Regions from separate parts of the Nonomuraea longicatena genome, predicted to be linked through region 4. Evidence: riboswitches for the same ligand, from Rfam matches in the RefSeq annotation. Region 4 holds a riboswitch; each other region holds the start of a gene.

Region 1 (5,609 bases), on a different contig from region 4:
GCCCTGGCGCTGGCCGGTCAGATGCAGGCCGAGCGCGCCGAGAAGCTGGCCGCCTTCGACCGGGAGAACAAGGGCCTGAAGGTCGAACGCGACCGCGCCCAGGAGGCGCTCGTGGTCGCCGACGGCGAGCGCGACAAGGTCGAGAAGGAGCGCGCCGAGATCCTCGACCTGGTCAAGGACCAGAAGAAGCTGCTGGAGCGGCTCGGCGCCTACAACGCCGGCAATCCCAACAGCACCGGCACGAAGTACACCGGGCCCGCCTCCGGCAACGCCCGCTCGGCGCTGCAGTTCGCCTTCGCCCAGACCGGCAAGCCGTACATCTACGGCGGCACCGGGCCGCGCGGCTACGACTGCTCGGGCTTCACCCAGGCGTCCTGGCGGGCGGCAGGGGTCTCGCTGCCGCGCACCACCTGGCAGCAGTGGGCCTGGGGCGCCAACCGCAAGGTGCCGCTCGACCAGCTCCAGCCCGGCGACCTGATCTTCTCCCAGGGGCTCGGCCACGTCACCATGTACGCGGGCAACGGCAACATCGTGCACGCGCCGCAGACCGGCGACGTGATCAAGGTGGTCAAGCTGTCCGCCTACGGCAAGTCCATCGCCGGAGCCATCCGCCCGTAGCGGGTCATCAGCTCCAGGAAGGCCCGTACGGCCGGGCTCGGCTCCGGCAGCGCGACCGCGTGCACCGCCCGGACGGGCAGCGCGGGCACGGGACGCAGCAGCCGGATGTCCTGCCGTACGGCCCGGCCCGCCATCGCCGGGTACACCATGACGCCGACGCCCGCCGCCACCAGGCCTTGCCTGCCGTTCCAGTCGTCGCACACGTGGCTGACCCTCGGCGGGCCGCCCAGGGCGGCGGCCAGCTCCGACAGCGGGCCCAGACAGTCGGGGTGGGTGCCGTCGATCCACGCCTCGCCGGACAGGTCGGCGAGCCGTACCCGCCGCCCTGCGGCCAGCGGGTGGCTCGCGGGCAGCGCCACGAGGAGTTCGTCGTCCAGGAGCGGCACCGACTCCAGCCCGGCGGGGGGCGCCGGGTCGCGCGAGGTGAGCAGCGCCAGGTCGGCGTCGCCGTCCAGGACGGCGGCGGCGTCGGCGCGGCCTACGATCAGCGACAACTCCACGCCGGGGTGCTCGGCCGCGAACGCGCCGAAGCAGCCGGGCACGAACGCGGTCGCCGCGCTCGGGAACGCCTGCACGCGCACCCGCCCCGCCTCGGCCAGCGCGTGCGCGCGGAGCCGGGCCTCCAGCAGGGTCATCCCGTCGAGCACCCGGGCCGCGTCCTCCAGGGCCGCGCGGCCCGCGTCCGTCGCGCGCACGCCCCTCGGCAGCCGCTCGAACAGCCGCACGCCGGTGCGCCGCTCCAGGGCGGCGATCTGACGGGAGACCGCGGGCTGCGTCATCGACAGCGCGCCGGCCGCGGCGGAGAACGAGCCGAGGCGGCCCACGGTGAGGAGAACCTTCAGCGACCAGGTGTCAAGCATGCGCCGAGCTTATGGCGGGCATGCCGTACCCGCAGTGGTGCGCATGCCTTCGGCCGCAGCATGCTCGGCTCATGAACTCCTGGATCACCTCCGTCCTGCCCGCCGCGCCCGCCCGCGTGCTGGACGCCGGATGCGGCGCGGGCACGCTCGCGGCCCAGCTCATCGCGGGCGGGTACGACGTCACGGCCATCGACCTCGACCCGTCGGCCGCGCTCGCCGCCGGGGTGCCCGCCGTCCGGGCGGACCTGGCCGGTTTCGAGGCGGCGCCCTTCGAGGCCATCGTGATGAGGATGTCGCTGCACCACATGGAGCCGATGGAGATGGCGCTGAACGCGGCCGCGCGGCTGCTGGCCCCCGGCGGCAGCCTCGTGGTGGACGACTTCGCCTGGGAGCGGGCCGACCCCGCCGCCGCCACCTGGTTCTACGACGCCGGGGCCGTCATCGGCGGGCGCGACCTGGTCGCCGACCCGGCGAACGAGTGGGAACGGGAGCACGGCGACCTCGCGACGGGCGAGGAGATGCTCGCGGCGATCAGCGCCCGCTTCGACGTGAAGACGCTGCGGCGGGTGCCGTTCCTGCACCGGTACCTCAAGTGCGAGGGGGAGCGCGCGGAGCGGCTGCGGACGATCGAGGAACTGCGCCACCCGCTCATCGGGCTGCGCGTCCTCGCCGTGTCCCGTGGGACGGACGGGACCTGACTCACGGGCCGCCGGACAAGTGTGAGGGAGGTCACATTTCGATAACGACGCAGGGGTGCCGAGCAGCGCGATCCCTTCTGACAGGAACCCCTGCCGGATCTTGACAGGTTCACCCGGCTTTTGCCGCCGATCGGCGGCGCCGGGTACTTTCTGGCGTCGCGGCGGCACGCCATGGCGCCGCGACGCCGACACCGGGCCTCACGAGGCCCGGTGGGGACGTATAGAGATCCGCGGTCGGCCCGTTTCCACGAGGGCGACGACCAGCCGAGTCCGTGCAGTCAGGAGGCACGGAGCCGGGGACCCGCCGATCCCGATCACCGGGATCACGGGGTGAGTCGGCGCAGCCGCGCCGTAGGGCGACTTCCAGGCCCGAACCCGTCAGCTAACCCGGTAGGCGTTCGTGGAAGATCCGAGGAGAAATCCTGTCTATCCCCCTGAGTAACCCCCGCCTTGTCGTGTCCGGGGTGCTGGTCACCATGTCCATGACAGCAGGAGGGCTCGCCCTCCATGCCCCGGCGGCCGGGGCCGCAACGGCCCCCGCCGAGACCGAGGCGGCCGCCGCTGAACCGGGCACCACAGCCCGGAGCAGGACGGCCACCGCAGGGAAGACCCTTTCCAAGTCCACACGGCAGCGGGTGAAGGCCGGAAAGGCCGTCTCCGTCGCCAAGGCGCAGGTCGGGGACCCGTACAGGTACGGTGCCACGGGTCCAGGTGCCTTCGACTGCTCCGGACTGGTCCAGTACGCCTGGAAGAAGGCCGGAGTGAAGATCCCCCGCGTGACGTACAGCCAGTACGCGCGCATCGACAAGAAGGTCACCTGGAAGCGGCTGCGGCCCGGTGACCTGATGTTCTTCCGGGGCCGAGGCCATGTCGGCATGTACGTCGGCGACGGCAGGATGGTCCACTCGCCCAGCTCGGGCAAGCGGGTCCGGGTCGACCGCATCAGCGAATGGCGCAGGGCGTCGTTCGTCGGCGCGGTGCGTCCCGGCCTGTAAGGCGCGACATCCCCGTCCCAGGCCGTCGTGCCGGGGACGGGGGTCCGCACAGGGGCGGCTACCATCGGGGCCGTGAGCCGTCGCGCCGCAGTGGCGGCCCCCGCACTGGTCGCGTGTCTGATCGCGACCACCCCGAGCTGCGCCCCCGCACCCGGCTCTTCCGCGCCCGGCTCGTCCGCTGTCGCGCCTGGCGCTTCCGCCCCTGCGTCCGGCTCTCCCACCCCCGCACCCCGTTCTTCCGCCTCCGCGTCCGGTCCTTCGGCGCCCGGGTCCGGTTCGTCCGCCGTGCCCCAGGGTTCGGCACCCGCTACCCGGCCCGCCCTCTCCGGGCGGCCCGCCCACGGCGGGGAGCTCAGACGGCCCGGCCACGACCTCCGCCGGCGTGCCGAACGGGCCGCCCGCCGGGTCGAGGCCGTCCTGGGCACACCCGTACGGCCGGACGTCCGCGTCGCCGCCTCTGCCGCCGACGCCGCCCGCGCGATCGGCGCCGCCTCCGTCGACGGGCTCGCCGCCGTCGCCCACGACGGCCGCGTGATCGTCGTGCCCGAGACCTACGGAAGACTCACCCCCACCGGCCGCGACGTCGTGCTCGCCCACGAGCTCACCCACGTCGCCGCGGGCACCGACGGCCTGCCGCCCTGGCTGTACGAGGGCTTCGCCGACTACGTCGCCTACCGCGACGCGGGCCTTGCCGTACCTGAGGCCGCCGCGGAACTCGCCGAAGAGGTCAGAGCGGGACGCCTGCCCGAGAACCTCCCGGAACCCGCTGACTTCGCCCCCGGCGCGCCCCGGCTCGCGCAGAGCTACCAGGAGGCGTGGCTGGCGTGCCGCCTCATCGCGCACGCGTACGGAGAGGCGACACTGGTGAGGCTCTACCGTGATGCCCAGCGGGTCGGAGCCGGCCGCGCACTACCCGTGCCCGTGGCCGAGCTGACCCGTGACTGGCGCGCGTACCTGGGGGAGGAACTGGCGTGACACGACAGCCCGACGACGACGACGGGCGGCTGCGGCGGCAGGCGGGGATCGCCGCCGCGATCCTCGGCCTCCTGGTGATCGCCGTGGCCGCGATCACCACACCGTGGCGGCCGCTGCCCTCCGGAGATCCGGCCCAGGACTTCACCCCGGCCGAGATCGCCCGTTCGCAGGCGTTCGACGCGGCCACGAGCCTGCCGTCCTACCTGTCGCTCGGACTCACGATCGTCTTCGCCGGGCTGCTGGCCGCCACACCGCTCGGCGCCCGCGTCCTGGGACGGCTGAAAGGCCCGTGGTGGCTGCGGGTGGTCCTCGGCGTGCTCGTGCTCACGGCGCTCGTCGAGGCCGTGCGGTGGCCGCTCGGCGTCTGGTTCGAGACCCGGCTGCGCGAGTACGGCCTGTCCACGCAGGACTGGCTGGCGTGGAGCCTCGACCGGCTGAAGTCCGTCGGGGTCCGCGTCGTCCTGCTGTCCATCATGATCGTGGCCCTGGTGGCGCTGGCCCGCCGCTTCCGCCGCTGGTGGATACCGGCCGCAGCCGGTGCGGCCGGGCTGACCGTCGCCGCCTCCTTCGTCTACCCGCTGGTGTTCGAGCCGCTGTTCAACGACTTCAGCCCGATGCCGCCCGGCCCGCTGCGCACCGACCTGCTGGCGATGGCCGAACGCGACGGTGTGCCGGTCGAGGACGTCCTCGTCGCCGACGCCTCCCGCCGCACCACCGCGCTCAACGCCTACGTGTCCGGCTTCGGCGCCACCCGCCGCATCGTCGTGTACGACACGCTCCTCAAGGCCCCGCAGGCCGAGGTCGAGCTCGTCGTCGCCCACGAACTCGGCCACGCGAAGGCCGACGACGTCCTCGACGGCACCCTGCTCGGCGCGCTCGGCGCGGCCTTCGGCGCCTGCCTGCTGTACGTGGTCTTCGCCTCCGTTCGGCGCCGCACCGGCGTCACCGCCGTGTCCGAGCCGCTGGCCGTCGGCGCCGTCATGGGCCTGATGAGCCTCGCCACCGTGCTGTCCGGGCCCGCCCAGAACCTCGTCAGCCGCCACGTCGAGGCCCGCGCCGACATCCACGCGCTCGACCTCACCCGCGACCCCGCCGCGTTCGCCGCCATGCAGCGCCGCCTGGCCGTCACCAACATCTCCGACCTGTCCCCGGACGCGCTGGAGTACTTCCTGTACTCCTCCCACCCCACCGCGCCGCAGCGCATCACCCTCGCCCGCACCTGGGCGCGGTCGAACGGCACCACCGAACCGTGACCCGGGTCCTCATCGTCACCAACGACTATCCGCCGCGTCAGGGAGGCATCCAGTCGTTCGTCCACGGGCTCGCGCTGCGCACACCCGGCGTCGTCGTGTACGCGCCCGCCTGGCCCGGTTGCGGTGACTTCGACCGCCGCCAGCCGTACCCCGTCGTCCGCCACCCCACCAGCCTCATGCTGCCCACCCCGGCCGTCGCCCGGCGCGCGG
Region 2 (5,609 bases), on a different contig from region 4:
GGCACCGGCCATTCAGCGGGTACGGCCTGCCCGGTCACGGCCACAACCGTTTACATCGGTTGACCTTTCATTCTGGCGCGGGCAGCAAACAGGGGCCGCCGTTGGGCGACCCCTGTTTGTCGCGGATGCTACTTGACCTTCACCACCACGGTCTTGGCGACCTTGTCGGCGAACGTCTGCTGCAGCGGCTTGTCCCAGAGCTGGGAGGCGCCGTTGAGCGCCACGAAGAGGTAGCCGAGCCAGCTGAGGATCGGGACGCCGTACAGCAGGTACGCGCCCCAGGTGACCAGCGCCCGCAGGATGGCGGTCGCGGCGGCCAGACCGCCGTAGCCCATGGGCGCGCCCACCTGGACGATCTTGATGCCCATGACCATCTTGCCGATCGTCTGGCCCTTGGCCTTGGTCAGGAAGAACTCGTAGGCGATGTAGATGCCGCCCAGGAGGAGGCCGAGGATCAGTTGGGCCGCACCCACGCTGAGGCTCCCCGACGACGCTCCGGACGAGGAGTTGTAGCTGACCACCAAGGCGCCGATCACGATCACGCCGAGGATGAAGTAGACGATGCCGAACAGGACGAAGTCGATGAGCCGGGCGACCAGGCGCTGCCACCACTCCGCCAGCGGCGCGGGCGCGCCGGGCGGCTGCACCCCGACGGGCTGGTTGTACGGCTGACCGTAGCCGGGCTGCGCCTGGCCGTAGGGCTGGGCGGGTGCACCGTACTGCTGCTGGCCGTACTGCTGACCGTAACCGGGCTGGGGCTGACCGTACTGCTGCTGCTCGTATCCCGGCTGCGCGTACTGCTGCTGCCCGTAACCGGACTGGGCCTGCTGCCCGTAACCGTGTTGACCGGAGCCGGGCTGGCCGTAGCCGGACTGGTCGGGAGTGGGCTGGCCGTAGCCCTGCTGGTCGGAACCAGGCTGCTGACCGTAGGCGGGCTGCTGGCCGTAGCCCTGGTCAGGGGCGGGCTGGCCGTAGCCCTGGTCAGGGGCGGGCTGGCCGTAACCCTGGTCAGGGGCGGGCTGGCCGTAACCCTGCTGGTCCGAACCCGGCTGCTGACCGTAGGCGGGCTGCTGGCCGTAGCCCTGCTGGTCGGAACCAGGCTGCTGACCGTACGCGGGCTGCTGACCGTAGCCCTGGTCAGGGGCGGGCTGGCCATAACTCTGCTGGCCGTAACCCTGCTGGTCCGAACCAGGCTGCTGACCATAGGCAGGCTGGCCGTAGCCACCCTGCTGGTCATGAGCGGGCTGACCATGAGCCGGCTGGCCCTGGGCGGGCTGGCCGTACCCGGGCTGCTGGCCCTGGGCGGGCTCGAAGCCCGGCTGCTGACCCGACGGCTGTCCGTAGCCGGGCTGCTGACCCGACGGCGGCTGCTGTCCGTAGCCGGGCTGCTGGCCATAGGCAGGTTGTCCGTACGCGGGCTGCTGGCCGTAGCCCTGCTGCCCCTGGGCGGGCTGTCCGTAGGCGGGCTGCTGACCCGACGGTGGCTGCTGGCCGTAACCAGGCTGAGCGTACTGCTGATCCTGGCCGTATTGCTGGCCCTGGCCGGGCTGCTGTCCATACGCGGGCTGCTGGCCGTAGCCCTGCTGGCCCTGGGCGGGCTGGCCGTACTGCTGGCCGGAAGGCTGGCCGTAGCCTTCGCCCTCGTGCCGGTAGCCGACGACCGTCGCCTCGGGGTCGGACTCTCCCTGGGGGTAGCCCGAGTTCTGCTGTCCGTATTGAGGCGCCCCGGAATTGTCGCCGGGGTCGGCCTGCGGATACGGCGGCTGTCCGGTGCTCACCGTGTCACCTCGCTTCGAGTGTGCATGTGGCACATGTCAGGACACATGCCTTCGCTGCCCAACGTATCGACATAGGTATCTACAATCACCTTTCCCTTTGGTCGACGCCCGAGTCAAACGACGGGCAAGTGGAGCAGCATCCTGGTGTTGCCCAAGGTGTTGGGCTTGACGTGCTCCAGGTCGAGGAACTCGGCAACCCCCTCGTCATAGGAGGCGAGCAACTCGGCATAGACCTCAGGTGAGACGGGTGTGCCCTGGATCGGACGGAAGCCGTGGCGGGCGAAGAAATCGATCTCGAAAGTCAGGCAGAACACGCGCCGGAGCCCGAGTTCGCCGGCCGTTTTGATCAAAGCCGACACGATCTTGTACCCGATTCCCAGGCCACGGCTGTTCGGATCAACGGCGACCGTACGAATCTCCGCCAGATCCTCCCACAAGACATGCAATGCGCCGCAACCTACTACCTGGCCACCGTGTTCGGCGACCCAGAATTCCTGTATGTCCTCATACAGGGTCACGGTCGCCTTCTCCAGCAGCCGGGGACCGGCGCCGGCATAGGTGTCCACGAGGCGCCTGATCGCGTGGACGTCGGGGGTCCGGGCGCGTCTCACGACGAGCCCTAGGTCGGGAACCTCTCGTTCGGCCACCTGCTCCATGGCAGTTCAGCGTACAGAGCGCATTACGGTTCGTCCGTATTTACCCACCCCGCGACCACATACGGCCCAGCCGCGCTCACCTGGCCATCAGGCTCTCAAACAGGGGCAAACAGGGCGCAATTTCCCCACTACTGTGATCGCACCGTTACTCTTCGGTTGCACAACCGCCACCGAATCCGCGATTCCGGTTGAGCACGAACTCCGGGTGCACTAGTGTCCACCGACGATGTCACCCCGCGCAGGCGCGCGAGGCGGCACGCCTAATCCCATCGAGAGGAACCGGGAACCCACCCGTGGCCGAAGGCCACCGGGGTGAATCCGGGCGACCTTGCCCGGTAGGGCCACTCAGCCCGAACCCGTCAGCCAACCCGGTCGGCGTCGTCGAGAGGAACTGGTTGGTGAAGAGGAACAGCGCGAGCGAACCTCCCGAACCCGGGAGCCGGAGAAGACTCGCCGCCGTCGTGACCGCCCTGGTGTTGACCATTCCCATCGGCCCCGTCGGCACCGCCGGCACAGCGGCCGCCGACCCTGAGCCCACCCTCAAGGAGCTCGCCGACCGGGCGGAGAAGCTGCACACGCAGATCGGCACCCTCTCCGAGCAGTACAACGGCCAGCGGGTGAAGCTCAAGGACGCCGAGAAGGCCGTGGACGACGCCGAGCGCACCCTCCGCGCCAGCCAGGCCGACCTCGACGTCAAGCAGCGCAGGGCGGGCGCGCTGGCCCAGCAGGAGTACATGACGGGCGGCCTGAACAACACGCTGGCCCTGATGAGCCCCGCGGACCCCGAGACCTTCCTGGGCCGGGCCGCCACCACGTACGCCATCCAGCGGCAGCACGGCGAGCAGCTCGGCCAGGTCACCCGCGCGCGCAAGGCCGCGGAGACCGCCAGGACGGGCGCGAAGGCCCGCATCGCCGAGGTCCGCCGGCTCGTCGACGACCTCGGCAGCAGGCGCGACAAGATCACCAAGCTGGTGGCGAAGGTCGAGGGCGACCTGTTCGGCCGCGCACTCGGCGAGGCCGGACGGCCCGGCACCCCGGCCAAGCGGGTCGAACTGCCGATCCCCGGGCAGGGCAAGGCCGCCACAGCGGCCAGGTGGGCGCTGACGCAGCAGCTCAAGCCGTACGTGTGGGGGGCCGAGGGCCCCGGCTCCTACGACTGCTCCGGTCTGGTGATGGCCGCCTACAAGCAGGTCGGCATCTCGCTGCCGCACTACACCGGCCACCAGTGGACGGCGGGCAAGCGCATTTCACGCGCCGAACTGCGCCCCGGCGACCTGGTGTTCTTCTACAACGACCTGCACCACGTAGGCATCTACCTGGGCGGCGGCATGATGGTGCACGCGCCGCGCACCGGTGACGTGGTGCGGATCGCCGCGATCGACCGGCGCCCGTGGGCGGGCGCGGTGCGAATCGCCGCCTGATCACTCAGATGAGTTGACGACGGGCCGCCCAGGCCACCGCTTCGATCGCGGTGGCCACGCCGATCCTGTCGCAAATTCCGCGCAAACGGCGGCGTACGGTGCGTCCACTGACGTCCAGCCGGCGCCCCACCCGATCGACCGTGACACCCTTGGCCAGCTCGGCCAACAAGGCTAAATCGGCATGGCTCAGCTCGACGCCCTCGGTGAGCACATCCATCGGGAGCCCTCCCCCCAACAGTGGAACTCGCAAGACGTCTCGGCCCGAGCGTAGGTGCTCGTCTCGGAGACGGTAAACGCATTCGCGAAAGGACGTCAAGCGCGGCTGTCGGGACCCTTGACAAGGCGCATTGACTTGATCGGCAAAGATGTGAGCTACTCACCATATGTCGTCACACGTCGGGACGGGATGAGCCGTCACAGCGCCCCTGACAACACCTCACCCGAATCTGACAAGTTGAAAGTTTCCTTCGCGCTCCGTGCGCGTGGCGAGGGAAAACGCGCAGGTCGCCTGCGTACTTCGCGACGGAGGCGGCCGGGCGGCCGCGACGGGCCGCCCGGACGCTCACTGACCGGCGGGCTTGACCAGCGGGAAGAGGATCGTGTCGCGGATGTTCTTGCCGGTGAGGGCCATGATCATGCGATCGATGCCGACGCCGACGCCGCCCGTGGGCGGCATCGCGTACTCCAGCGACTGCAGGAAGTCCTCGTCGACCTGCATGGCCTCCGGGTCGCCTCCGGCGGCGAGCAGCGACTGCTCGACCAGGCGGCGGCGCTGCTCGATCGGGTCGTTGAGCTCGGAGTAGGCGGTGCCGAGCTCGGTGCCGAAGCCGATAAGGTCCCACTTCTCGGTGACGAGCGGGTTGTCCCGGTGGTTGCGCGCCAGCGGCGAGGTCTCCAGCGGGTAGTCCATGACGAACGTGGGCTGCACGATCTTGTGCTCGACCAGTTCCTCGAACAGCTCCTGGACCAGCTTGCCCTGGCCCCACTTCGGGTCCCAGGCGATCTCGTGCCGCTCGGCGTACTTGCGGACCTGCTCCAGCGGCGTGTCGGTGGTGACCTCCTCGCCGAGCGCGTCGGAGACGAGGCTGTAGAGCGGCACCCGGGGCCAGCGCTCGCCGCCCAGGTCGATCTCGACGTCGCCGTGGGCGACCACGGTGGTGCCCAGGGCGGCCACGACCGCCTTCTGGTACATGCGCTGGGTCAGGTCGGCCATGTCGTGGTAGTCGAGGTAGGTGCCGTACGCCTCAAGCATGGTGAACTCGGGGTTGTGCGTGGAGTCGGCGCCCTCGTTGCGGAAGTTGCGGTTGATCTCGAAGACCTTCTCAAGACCGCCGACCACGAGCCGCTTCAGGTAGAGCTCGATCGCGATGCGAAGGTAGAGCTCCATGTTGTAGGCGTTGATGTGCGTCTTGAACGGCCGCGCGCTGGCTCCGCCGTGGATCGGCTGGAGCATCGGCGTCTCGACCTCCAGATACCCCTCCTCCAGCCAGAAGTCGCGCACGGCGCGCACGGTGGCGCTGCGCAGGTGGGCCATCTTGCGCGCCTCGTCGTTGACGATGAGGTCGAGATAGCGCTGCCGTACCCGGGCCTCGGGGTCGGTGAGACCGACGTGCTTCTCGGGCAGCGGGCGCAGGCACTTGGCGGTGATCTGCCAGCTCTCGGCGAGAATCGACAGCTCGCCGCGCCGCGAGGTGATCACCTCGCCCTCGACGCCCACCTGGTCGCCGAGGTCGACGTCGCTCTTCCAGCGGGCG
Region 3 (5,609 bases), on a different contig from region 4:
GCTGGCGGGGCCGTACGGCGCCGCGCTGCTCGCCGCCGGGCTGGGCGTGGTCTGCGCGGCCGAGTACGGCCGCCTGGCACGGCTGCGCCGCCCGGAGACCGGCGTCCTGGCCGTGGCGGTCGCCGCCCTCCCGCTCACCCTGGCTTTCCATCGAGGCGTGCCCGTGCTCGCCGAAGGAGCGGCCCTGGTGCTGCTCGTGCTGGTGCTCGTTCCCGTGGTGCGCGGGGACGCAGCCGACGGGGGGAAGCGGGCCGCGTACGCGGTGTTCGGCCTGCTGTGGCTGGCGCCGCTGAGCATGCTGGTCGTGCTGGCACCGCCGACGGCCTTCGCGGTCTGTCTGGCGGTCGCGCTGGCCGACGTGTCCGCCTGGTGCGGCGGCAAGCTGATCAAAGGGCCGGCGTTGTCGCCGCTGTCGCCCGCCAAGACCTGGGGCGGCGTCGTGGGCGGCGCGGTCGGCGGCCTCGCCGTACTGGGGGCTCTGGGTGCCCTCACCCCCGCCACGGCGCTGGCCGTCGCGGTCGGGGCGCCGCTGGGCGACCTGCTGGAGTCGATGTTCAAGCGCGGCGCGGGCGTCAAGGACGCCGGAACCTGGCTGCCGGGCTTCGGCGGGCTCCTCGACCGCCTGGACTCGCTGCTCGTGGCCCTGGCCGTCATGGCGGTGTTCGCATGAACCCGGCCACGCGCGGGCGTCCGACCGGAACGGGGGGACATCGGTGAGGTGGGTCGGCGCGATCGCCAGGCGGGCGTTGTGGCGCGCGGCGTTCGCGTGCAGTGGCGGTCTGGAGGTCGAGGGTCCGGTTCCGGAGGGTCCGTGTGTGCTGGTGGCCAATCACAGCTCGCACGCCGACACGGCCGCGCTTCTCGCCGCGTTGCCCGCCCGGCTGCGGCCGCGCGTGGCCGCAGCCGCGGACTACTGGTTCGCCGGTCCGCTGCGCTCGTTCGTCTGCCGCACCCTGGTCTCAGGCTTCCCGGTACGGCGAGGCGGCGGCGGCTCGGCCGACCTGGCGGCCGCCGTCAGGCTGCTGGAGCAGGGCCGGGTCCTGGTCGTCTACCCGGAGGGCACCCGTTCGCGCGACGGCCGGGTCGCCGAGTTCCGCACCGGCGCCGCCCGGCTGGCGGAGGCGGCGGACGTGCCGATCGTCCCGGTGCTCCTCCGTGGGACCGGCCAGGTGCTGCCCGTCCACGGCCGGCTGCGCCGCGCCCGCGTGCGCGTCCGCTTCTTCGCCCCCGTCCAAGACCTGCGAGCCGCCCACACCCTGCTGACGGCTCCCCACCCGCCCCTCGATCCCACCCCCGAAACTGCGGTGCACATCCGTTCAGCGCTTTCAGCAACCAGAGAACCAGGCACGGCGGACGTCCGGCGGTCCCCATCCCTCCAAAGCCTTCAGAAAGAGGAAATGTCATGAAGTGGTGGTTGATGCGGCTCCTGCTGCGTACCGTCGGCCGGCTCAGCCGGGGCATCCGCATCGGCTACCGGCACGGCTTCGACAGCGGCACCATGCTCGACTACGTCTACGCCGACCGCTCCCACGGCGCCCTGCTCATCGGCAGGCTCATCGACCGCGTCTACCTGAACGCCGTCGGCTGGCGAGCCATCCGAGCCCGCCGCGACCTCCTCGGCGACGTACTCAGGGAAGAGATCTCCGCCAGAGCGGGCCGCGCGCTCATCCTGGACGTCGCGGCCGGGCCCGGACGTTACCTGCTCGACGTCGCCAGGGAGCAGCCCGACGTCGAGGTCGTCTGCCGCGACCTCGCCCCCGCGGGGCTTGAGCTCGGACGGCGGCGGGCGGCCGCGCGCGGTCTCACCAACGTCCGCTTCGAGCGGGGCGACGCCTTCGACCCGGCCCCGCTGGGCCGTCCCGCCGACATCGTCGTGGTGTCCGGCCTGTACGAACTGATCCTGGACGACGACACGATCCGCGAGTCCTTCGTACGGCTGCGCGACCTGCTCGCCCCCGACGGCGTGCTGGTGTTCACCACGCAGACGCAGCACCCGCAACTGGAGTTCATCGCCAACGTGCTGCCCAACCGCGACGGCGAGTTGTGGGTGATGAAGTGCCGCCAGGCCGAGCAACTGCACGCCTGGGCCCTCGCGGCCGGGTACGGCGACGCGGTGAGTCGCCGCGAAAGAGTCGGCCTGTTCACGGTCACCACGGCCATGATGAAGGGATGAGGACTCGAGTCATCGGAACGACCGCTGTGAGCGCCGTCGGGCTGGGCGCCATGCCTATGTCGGTGCGGGGCCACATGCCTGACGAGGCCCAGTCGATCAGGACCGTCCACGCGGCGCTCGACGCCGGGGTGACCCTGATCGACACCGCCGACGCCTACACCCCCAGCCATACCGACGTGGGGCACAACGAACGGCTGGTCGCCAAGGCGCTGGCCTCCTGGGGCGGTGACGGCGACCGGGTGCTGGTGGCGACCAAGGGGGGTCACACCCGCGTGGAAGGCGGCGGGGGCTGGGAGGTCGACGGCAGGCCCGAATACCTGGTCCGGGCCTGCGAGGCGTCGCTGAAGGCGTTGGGCGTCGAGGCCATCGGCCTCTACCAGCACCATCGGCCCGACCCGGCGGTGCCGTACGAGGAGACGATCGGGGCGCTGCGCGATCTGCTCGACGCCGGGAAGATCCGGATGGCCGGAATCTCCAACGCCGATCCGGAGCAGATCAGGACGGCACAGCGGATTCTCGGCGGACGGCTGGCGAGTGTGCAGAACGAGTACTCGCCGCGCTTCCGCAGCAGTGAGCCGGAGGTGGACGTCTGCGCCGACCTGGGGCTCGCGTTCCTGCCGTGGTCGCCGCTCGGCGGCATGTCGGAGGCGGGCGAGCTGGGCGGCAGGCACGCGGTCTTCGCCGAGGTGGCGGCCGAGCGCGGGGTGTCGCCGCAGCGGGTGTGCATCGCCTGGGAGCTGGCCAGGAGCCCGGTGATGATCCCGATCCCGGGCGCCAGCCGTCCGTCGAGCATCCTGGACTGCGTGGCGGCGGCCGACCTCGACCTGACGGAGTCCGAGCTGGCCAGGCTGGGCTGAGGCGGGCGTCCGGTTTCGCGTCGCGCGAGCACACATGCGAAGCTGGGGGCGTCCCAAACACCAGGAGGTCCTCATGGCGGAATCACCGGAGCCCGAAGTCAGCGAAACTCCCGAGGACGAGATGAAGCGCAAGTTCCGGGAGGCACTGGACCGTAAGCGGAACCAGAATGCCGACGCGGGCGCGGGTGGCAGGGGCTCGGATCACTCGAAGATCCACGGCGCACATGGCCCCGCTGCCAACAAGCGATCGTTCCGACGCAAGAGCGGCTGAAACCGCGATATTTCCGGGGGGTACGGCTTACCGTACCCCCCTTTCTCTTGACCTTATTAGGTAGATCTTCGCCCGTTTCATGGCGTTTGCTTTGCATTTGTCGGGTTTGAGGCATACAGTCCATAGCGTTACCAGCTGGTGACCTGGCCCTTCACCAAGAAGGCCGACCGGCTGGCGCCGAATCCCGCTCCGGCGGGAACCGGGGAACCACGTTCCTTGGGGTGAATCCGACGAACCGTCGGTAGGGCACCTCCACGCCCGAACCCGTCAGCTAACCCGGTAGGCGAGATGGAGAGGACAGCTATCTCATGCACTGCCGCGACGTACCCCTCACCCGCGTAGCTTCACCCGCCGCCTACTGAGCGGCCCCTTCCTCAAGGATCACCACCCCCCCTAGCGCTCCCGCGTAGCGACCGTTCGGCCTTTTGCCCGGCTACGCGCCGATGACGAGCGCCATCCCTGACCCCGTACGAAGGACTTTGCTTTATGTCTCGCCGCTTCGGCATGCGTAGCTTTGCCATGTTCGTCTCCACCGCCGCCCTTGCCGGTGCCGTCACCGTCGGCGCCGGGGCGCCCGCGTCGGCCGACGACCACTTCACCGACAAGCAGACCCTCCTGCACGGCTCCACCACCGCCTCCTACTACTGGGACGACGGCTCCGGCCGCAACGGCGACACCGGCATGCCCGCCAGCGGCAAGCCCATGCAGAAGGGTCTGGCCGCCAGCCCGAGCTGGCCGCTGCTCACCGAGGGCTACGTCGTCTACAAGGGCAAGAAGATGCCCTTCTTCGTCGGCGACCGAGGCCCCGGCATCCCCTCCAACAGGGGCATCATGCTCGACCTCGACGCCAAGACCTTCGCCGACCTCACCGGCGGCACCTTCAACTCGCGCTCGCTGACCGTCGACGGCGTCGGCGGCCAGGGTCACATCAAGGTGGACTACGTCATCACCAAGTGGGGACCCGGCGTCGGCAAGAAGAACCACCCGGTCGCCTTCGCCACCGGCGCCTGGGGTCGCAAGGACCACAACCCGGCCAAGCCGCCGGTGATCGCCGCCGAGAAGCCGGCCGAGAAGCCGTCGCAGGACGCCGCGGAGAAGAACGCTCCCGCCGTGGTCGCCGAGCGGCCCAGCTCCACCCCCGGCGCCAAGAGCCCGAAGGCCGCGTCGGCTGAGAACGCGTCCGCGCAGCTCGCGGCGGCCAGCACCGCTGACGAGAGCCGTCCGACCGGCGTCGCCGCCCTCGCCGTCATCGGCGGGCTGGCCCTGCTCGGCGGCGGACTGTTCATCGGCCGCGACCGCCTGCGCAAGGTCTTCCAGCGCTGACCTGACGCACTCGAAAGCACGTACAAAAGGGCTGTCCACCCGTCTGCGTGAAGCGGGCGTCCCCAGACCTCACCGGTCGGGGGACGCCCGCTTCCGCCGTTTCCGGGGGACTCGTCAGCGCAGCCGTTCCAGGCCCTGCTTGACGGCCGCCAGCACCTCGGGATCCCGCATGGGGTTGGCGCGGGGCACGTGCGGCCCTTCCCGCCGGGCACTCCTGCCCCGCCTCGGCAACTCCCCGTACGGTGGCCTGCCCCGCCCGGCGGTGGCCGCCCCACCCGCGTCGGCGCGGGCCGCGGCCTCGGAAGGCGCCGTTTCCCGCCCACCGGTACGGCTCGCCAGGTCAGCGGGGGCTTCTTCGCCCAGGCCGGCGAGCGCCGTCGCGCCGGCAGCCGAGGCGTCCGCCACCTCGACCACGTCCACCATCTCGACCACGTCCGAGATATCGGCCTCGCCCACCACCTCGGCCACGTCCGAGACGTCGGCCCCGTCCACCGTCTCGGCCACGTCCGGCATTCTGGACGCGGCCGTCTTCTTGGACCGGTGGGGTTCTTCGGGAGGGGGCTGTGGGCCGGAGGCGGGTTCCGGGCGGGTGAGCAGGCCCAGGGCGGCCATCCGGCGCACGGTGAGCAGCACCGTGTAGACCGGCTGCCCGAGCCGGACCGCCAGGTCCGCCGGTGTGGCGACCCCGTCCGCGTGGATCAGGATCTCCCATTCGAGCTCCCCCACCGTGACCCGCTGTCCCGGCGGCCGGTGCGCGGGCGTGACGGGCACGCCGTCGAGCTCCGTCGATGGCCAGGTCTGCGCCAACTCGCTTCTCCTTCGCGCGCACTCGCGGATCAGCCAGGCGACCTCGAAGGCCCACACCTCACCGTACGGGTGCCGCTCACCCGGGCGGAACCTCGGCCGGGCGGAAAGTTCGGCGGAAAGCAGGAAACCGGCCGCGTCGAGCACCGTCCCCACCACACAGAACTGCAGCTCGGCCCGG
Region 4 (5,609 bases):
GGCCGAGGTCCAGCGGCGCCACCTCCCGGTAGCCCGCCACCAGCGGATCGGCCTCGTCGAGCCCCTGGTAGAGCGTCGGCATGAGCAGTTCGGCGAGCGGGTCGCCCCAGAAGGCCCGCTCGTGGTCGATGATCGCCTGGATGGGCGCCCGCGCGCCGGGCGACAGGAACACATTGCCCAGCCACACGTCGAAGTGCACCAGCCTCGGCTGCTCCACCTCTTCCAGGGCCCACGCCGCCCGCTCCGCCACCTCGCGCATCTCCTCGGCGGGGACCGGCAGGGGTGTCGGGAACCGTACGGTGTCGGACAGGAGGGCGTCGAGCATCGTCAGGAACGCCGCACGCCACGTGTGGCCGGACAGCCCCGCGTGGGGGGCGCCGAACACCGGCTCCGCGCCGGGCGGCTGTGTGACGGTGCTCAGGGTCGCCAGCAGCCTGCCGAGCTCGCGGCGCAGCTCGGCGGGGGAGTCGGGCTCGACCTGGTTCCACGGGACTCCGGTGAGCGTCTCGAACACCAGGTAGTCGCCGCCGAGCACCGGGTCGTCGAAGCCCGCCCGCACCAGTTCGGCCACCGGCACGCCGACGCCCGCCGCGAGGCCGATCGACTCGGCCTCCATGCGCAGTATGTGGCGCTCGAAGGAGAGCAGCTCCAGATCGGGATGGGGGGCGAGTTTGAGGACCACGTCGCGGTCGTCGTCGAGCCGCAGCCGCCAGACCGCGTTGGCGTACCCGTCGGTCAGTTCTTCGGCGGTGCGGACTCCGGCTCCCACGGCTCGTCGTGTCAGGTCGTCGAGTTCGGCGGGGGTGAGCCGCCGTTTTGTCCTACTTTCCACGGGATCTGATTCTGTCGTCCACCGCGGAGATCGTCCAGGAGGCGGAGTGGCTCCCGCCCGGGGCCAGCCTGACCAGGTCGGTGCCCGAGTTGAAGGCGTCGGGCGGGCAGGTCATCGGCTCGACCGCGACCCCCGGGTAGCCGAGCTGGGCGCCGGTGCACACCTGCACCCACGGCATCACCGCCGGGTCCCAGGTGATCCTGGTCGCGCCGACCCGGACCTCGCCCGCCGACAGGCCCGTGAAGGCGTGGTCCACGTCCAGGCCGGACGTGGGACGGGGGTCGCGGAAATCGTAGAAGGTCGTGTGGACGTCGGCCAGCTTGAGCGGCAGCAGCGCCTCGTCGGTCAGCAGCACCCGCGAGGCGGGTACCCGCAGCAGGTCGTCGCCGAGCAGCCACGGATGCGGGGCGCAGCCGTAGGGGGCGGGGCGCTCGCCGAGGTTCGTGGCGGTGAGCGTGGTGGTGAGGCCGTCCTCGGTGAGGCGGTGCTCGGCGCGCAGCGCGAGCGTGAACGGGTAGCCGGGGGCCGGGGTGATCGTGTGCGCCAGCACGGCGTGGGCCGCGCCGGACTCGACGGGCTCCCAGTCGACGGCGGCGACGAGGCCGTGGATGGCGTTGCCCCGGCGGGGCTCGGTGAGGTCGAGCTGGTGGGTGTCGCCGTCGAAGACGTACCGGCCCGCGGCGACGCGGTTGGGCCAGGGGGCGAGGACCGTCCCGGCATGGTGGGGGACGGGGCCGCCTTCGGGCCAGCTCGTGATCAGCTCCCGCCCGTGGTGGCCGAGCGCCCGCACGGCCGCTCCCCGCACGCTGACCTCAGCCGTGTATCCGCCCCCGATGAGCACCGCGCCCCCGCCTTCCGCCGCCGTGTTTCTGTGACAACCCTTTCTATCGGTTACGGCCAGCCACTCTGACCCCACCCGCCACGAAGGGCTGACGGCCTCCAGGGTGACGCTCCTCCCCGCCGCCGCCGACCCGCCGCGACGACTCCGCTCTCACCCCCGTCCCGGACAACGCGGAACGGCGCGTCCGAGGGGAGAGGACGCGCCGTTCCAGGGGGTGGGGAGAGGCGGGGGACTCTCCCGAGGGATGGGGACCTATGCCCGGTACTCCGGGTAGCCGTAGCCGACGACCTGCGACTTCGGCCGCACCCGCTCCTCGACCTTGCCGTTGCCGGTGTTGCCCTCGACGGTGGTCAGGGTGCCGTCTCCGTTGTCCTTGACGACGAAGCCGACGTGCTCGATCGAGGTCAGGCTCTTGCTGCCGTTCCAGGCGAAGAAGACGACCGAGCCTTCCTTGGGCTCGACGCCCCAGCGGGCGTTGTCCTTGAACCACTTGGCGTGGGTGACGGTGTAGGCGTCCCAGCCGATCGTGGAGCGGGCGCCGGTGTTCTCGCCGACCCAGGAGACGAACATCGCGCACCAGGCGGCGTTCAGGTACGCCTGGCGGTTGCCGCCGTCGCGGGCGATGGTCTCGGCCGCGCGCTGGGAGTTCATGTACCACTTCTGGAACTTGGTGCCGCCGCCGAGCGAGTTCTCGGTGGTGCCGATCTGCTGCTTGGCCAGCGTGAGTACCTGCGCGGCCGTGGGCTTGACGTCTCCGGTGCCCTCGACGGGCGGCTGCTGCTTGGCGGCCACGGCCGCGGGGACGGCGCCCGCCGCCGCCGCGCCGACCGGGCTGTCGGCCTGGGCGGGCAGGGCCGCGAACGCGGAGGCCGCGATCGCCGCACCGAGCAGGGCGCGGGCAATGTGAATCTTGGGGGTGCGAGACAGAAGATTCTTCGCCATCGAAAAGGACAACTCCTTGCTTCCATGACGCTTACCGGGTTAGCTGACGGGTTCGGGCGTGGAAGCTGCCCTACGGCGCAGTGCGCCGATTCACCCCGAAGGACTGGGTCCCCGGTTCCGCGATGGTGCGGATTCAGCGTTCACAGGCAAAGCCTGCGATTTGTTCGTGTCGGTCTGGCAACGATCTGGTAGCCCAGTCGTATGTGTTCGATGCGCCGAAGGTAATACACCAGGCAAGAGCCTGACAACTCCCGGAAAGCGCAGGTGAAGGCCGGTGCGGCGAAAAGCCCGCACCGGCCGGGGATTGCGCGTTAGTTAAAAGTCTCGGGATCGGGTCCGAGACGCCTGCCGTTGCTCAGCGCGCCGATGGCCGCGAGGTCCTCGTGGTCAAGGATGAAATCAAAGACATTGATGTTCTCCTTGATACGGGAGGGAGTGACGGATTTCGGGATCACCACGTTGCCGAGCTGGATGTGCCAGCGCAGCACGATCTGCGCGGGCGACCTCCCGTGCTTGTCGGCGAGCGCGGCGAGCGCGGGGTCTTCGAGCAGGCCCTTGCCCTGGCCGAGCGGGCTCCACGCCTCGGTGAGGATGCCGTTGGCCGTGTGGAAGGCGCGCAGCTCCTTCTGGGGCAGGTTGGGGTGGAGCTCGATCTGGTTGATGGACGGGACGATGTCGGTCTCGTCCATGAGCCGCTGGAGGTGGGCGATGCCGAAGTTCGAGACGCCGATCGCGCGCGTCCTGCCGTCTCGGTAGATCTTTTCCAGCGTTCGCCAAGCCTGTACATATTTGTCGTTCTTGGGGGCCGGCCAATGGATGAGATAGAGGTCCACATGGTCGAGCCCGAGCCGGAGAAGGCTCTCGTCGAAGGCCCGCTCGGCATGCTCGTGACCGTCGTTCCAGAGTTTGGTGGTAACGAACACCTTCTCCCTGGGCAGGCCGGAGGCCCGGACGGCCCGCCCCACCCCCTCCTCGTTGTGGTAGAGGGCGGCGGTGTCGATGTGCCGGTATCCGTTCGCGAAGGCCGTCGTCACCGCCTGCTCGGCGGCGTGGTCCGGCACCTGCCAGACGCCGAAGCCGAGCTGCGGGATCTGGACGCCGTCGGTGTTGAGCAGCAGCGAGTTCATAATCCCCATTGTTCACGCCGGGTTCCCCCCGGCTCAGGGCCGCCGGGCCGGTTTGAACCGGTCGTGAAGAAGCGATGGGCTTGGGGGGAATCGCCGCTCCAGCTGCTCTACGCCGCGTCGAGGTCGGCCGGTTCGATGCAGGCCCTCATGAACTTCGCGGGGTCATCCGGTAGAGGAGTTCCGGCCGTCCGACGCCGCCGTAGCGGGGCACCCGCGCCGCCTGGCCGATGTCCACGAGGTACTCCAGATAGCGCCGGGCCGTCACCCGCGACACCCCCGCCGCCAGGCCCGCCGCCTGAGCGGACAGGCCCTCCGGGCGCTCCCGCAGCAGCGCCGCGACGACGTCCAGCGTGTCCTGCTGCAGCCCCTTCGGCAGCCGGGAGGTGCCGCGCAGCGTCCCGAGCACCCGGTCCACGTCCCCCTGGCCCACGATCTGCCCGGCCTCCTGCCGGAACCTGGCGTGCCGCTCCAGCTTCTCCTTCAGCGCCGCGAACGTGAACGGCTTCAGCAGGTACTGCGACACCCCCAGCGACACCGCCGCCCGCACCATCTCCAGATCGCGCGCCGAGGTGACCGCGATGACGTCGCACAGCAGCCCGCGCGCCCGGATCGCCCGGCACACCTCCAGGCCCGGCAGGTCGGGCAGGTACATGTCGAGCAGCACCAGGTCCACGGGCGCCCCGCCGAGGAAACGCAGCGCCTCGCCGCCCGAGCGGACCACCCCCGACACGGTGAAGCCCGGCACCCGCCCGACGTACAGGCGGTTGGCCTCGGCGGTGATCTCCTCGTCCTCGACGACCAGCACGGAGATCACGGCAGCAGCACCCTGACGAGCGAGCCGCGTGTCTCCACCCTGCCCCCCAGCCGCCGGACGGCCTGCCCCACCAGCGCCAGGCCCAGCCCGTGCCCGTCGCCCTTCGTGGTCCAGCCCTTCGTGAACGCCTCGGGGCCGGGCAGCCCCGGGCCGTCGTCCTCGACCGTGAGCACGATGCCCTCCTGTCCGGCCCGCAGGCCCACCTCCACCCGAGTGCCCGCCTCGATCGCGTTGTCCAGCAGGTTTCCGACGATCGTCACCAGGTCGCGCGGCGGCACGCCGAGGTCGCCGAGCTCGCTGTCCTCCGAGATCACCAGTTCCACGCCGCGTTCGGCGGCCTGCGCGCTCTTGCCGAGCAGCAGCGCGGCCAGCACCGGCTCGCGCACCGAGCCGACGACCCGGTCGGTCAGCTCCTGCGCGGCGCGCAACTCGGCGGTGCCGAAGGCGACGGCCTGCTCCGTACGGCCCAGTTCCACCAACGTGATCACCGTGTGCAGCCGGTTGGCCGCCTCGTGCGCGGCCGAGCGCAGCGACTCGGCGAACCCGCGCTCGGCGTCGAGTTGCCCGGTCAGCGCCTGCAACTCGGTGTGATCGCGGACGGTCACCACGGTCCCGAGCCTGCTGGGCGCGCTGTCCACGGCGAGCACCCGGTCGCCGACCAGGTGGATCCCCTTGCCGAGGTCCGGCGCCGGTCTGCCCTCGGCGTCGGGCGGCAGCCCGAGCAGCGCGCGGGCGGCGTCGTTGCACAACGCCAGCCGTCCGTCGCGGCCGACCAGCAGCAGCCCCTCCCTGACCGTGTGCAGGACGGCGTCGTGGTGGTCGTGGATGCGGGCCAGCTCGACCGGACCGAGCCCGTGGGTCTGCCTGCGCAGCCGGGCGGTGACGAGCAGGGTGCCCGCGCCGCCGGTGGCGAGGGCGACGAGCGCGACCAGCAGCCCCCACGGGAGCTGCTTGTACAGCCTCGCGGTGATGTGCTCGACCGTGATGCCCGCGCTGACCAGCGCCTTCACCTCGGTGCCGGACACGACGGGGGTGACGGCCCGGGTGGAGGGG

The links. A riboswitch is a leader RNA that binds a small molecule or an ion and turns the genes downstream of it on or off. The one in region 4 is predicted to bind cyclic di-AMP.
Region 1: linked by a shared signal. The riboswitch ahead of ABD120_RS18555 (C40 family peptidase) and the one ahead of ABD120_RS28750 (CHAP domain-containing protein) in region 4 are both predicted to bind cyclic di-AMP.
Region 2: linked by a shared signal. The riboswitch ahead of ABD120_RS33970 (C40 family peptidase) and the one ahead of ABD120_RS28750 (CHAP domain-containing protein) in region 4 are both predicted to bind cyclic di-AMP.
Region 3: linked by a shared signal. The riboswitch ahead of ABD120_RS05035 (hypothetical protein) and the one ahead of ABD120_RS28750 (CHAP domain-containing protein) in region 4 are both predicted to bind cyclic di-AMP.

What each region holds. Positions count from the first base shown of each region.
Region 1 covers NZ_BAAAHQ010000017.1:169,487-175,095, reverse strand. Annotated here, with positions in the region: gene ABD120_RS18570 (C40 family peptidase) at 1-618, shown strand, start outside; gene ABD120_RS18565 (LysR family transcriptional regulator) at 582-1,478, opposite strand; gene ABD120_RS18560 (class I SAM-dependent methyltransferase) at 1,550-2,176, shown strand; cyclic di-AMP (ydaO/yuaA leader) riboswitch at 2,429-2,588, shown strand; gene ABD120_RS18555 (C40 family peptidase) at 2,641-3,171, shown strand; gene ABD120_RS18550 (eCIS core domain-containing protein) at 3,457-4,146, shown strand; gene ABD120_RS18545 (M48 family metallopeptidase) at 4,143-5,399, shown strand; gene ABD120_RS18540 (glycosyltransferase family 4 protein) at 5,396-5,609, shown strand, end outside.
Region 2 covers NZ_BAAAHQ010000045.1:61,502-67,110, reverse strand. Annotated here, with positions in the region: gene ABD120_RS33980 (RDD family protein) at 129-1,778, opposite strand; gene ABD120_RS33975 (amino-acid N-acetyltransferase) at 1,892-2,434, opposite strand; cyclic di-AMP (ydaO/yuaA leader) riboswitch at 2,682-2,827, shown strand; gene ABD120_RS33970 (C40 family peptidase) at 2,833-3,855, shown strand; gene ABD120_RS33965 (helix-turn-helix domain-containing protein) at 3,860-4,072, opposite strand; gene lysX (bifunctional lysylphosphatidylglycerol synthetase/lysine--tRNA ligase LysX) at 4,418-5,609, opposite strand, start outside.
Region 3 covers NZ_BAAAHQ010000002.1:270,996-276,604, reverse strand. Annotated here, with positions in the region: gene ABD120_RS05060 (phosphatidate cytidylyltransferase) at 1-670, shown strand, start outside; gene ABD120_RS05055 (lysophospholipid acyltransferase family protein) at 714-1,406, shown strand; gene ABD120_RS05050 (class I SAM-dependent methyltransferase family protein) at 1,403-2,173, shown strand; gene ABD120_RS05045 (aldo/keto reductase) at 2,170-3,030, shown strand; gene ABD120_RS05040 (DUF5302 domain-containing protein) at 3,104-3,301, shown strand; cyclic di-AMP (ydaO/yuaA leader) riboswitch at 3,467-3,602, shown strand; gene ABD120_RS05035 (hypothetical protein) at 3,806-4,624, shown strand; gene ABD120_RS05030 (hypothetical protein) at 4,739-5,609, opposite strand, start outside.
Region 4 covers NZ_BAAAHQ010000036.1:14,872-20,480, forward strand. Annotated here, with positions in the region: gene ABD120_RS28740 (phosphotransferase family protein) at 1-832, opposite strand, end outside; gene ABD120_RS28745 (aldose epimerase family protein) at 822-1,673, opposite strand; gene ABD120_RS28750 (CHAP domain-containing protein) at 1,926-2,615, opposite strand; cyclic di-AMP (ydaO/yuaA leader) riboswitch at 2,629-2,764, opposite strand; gene ABD120_RS28755 (aldo/keto reductase) at 2,927-3,742, opposite strand; gene ABD120_RS28760 (response regulator) at 3,888-4,556, opposite strand; gene ABD120_RS28765 (sensor histidine kinase) at 4,553-5,609, opposite strand, start outside.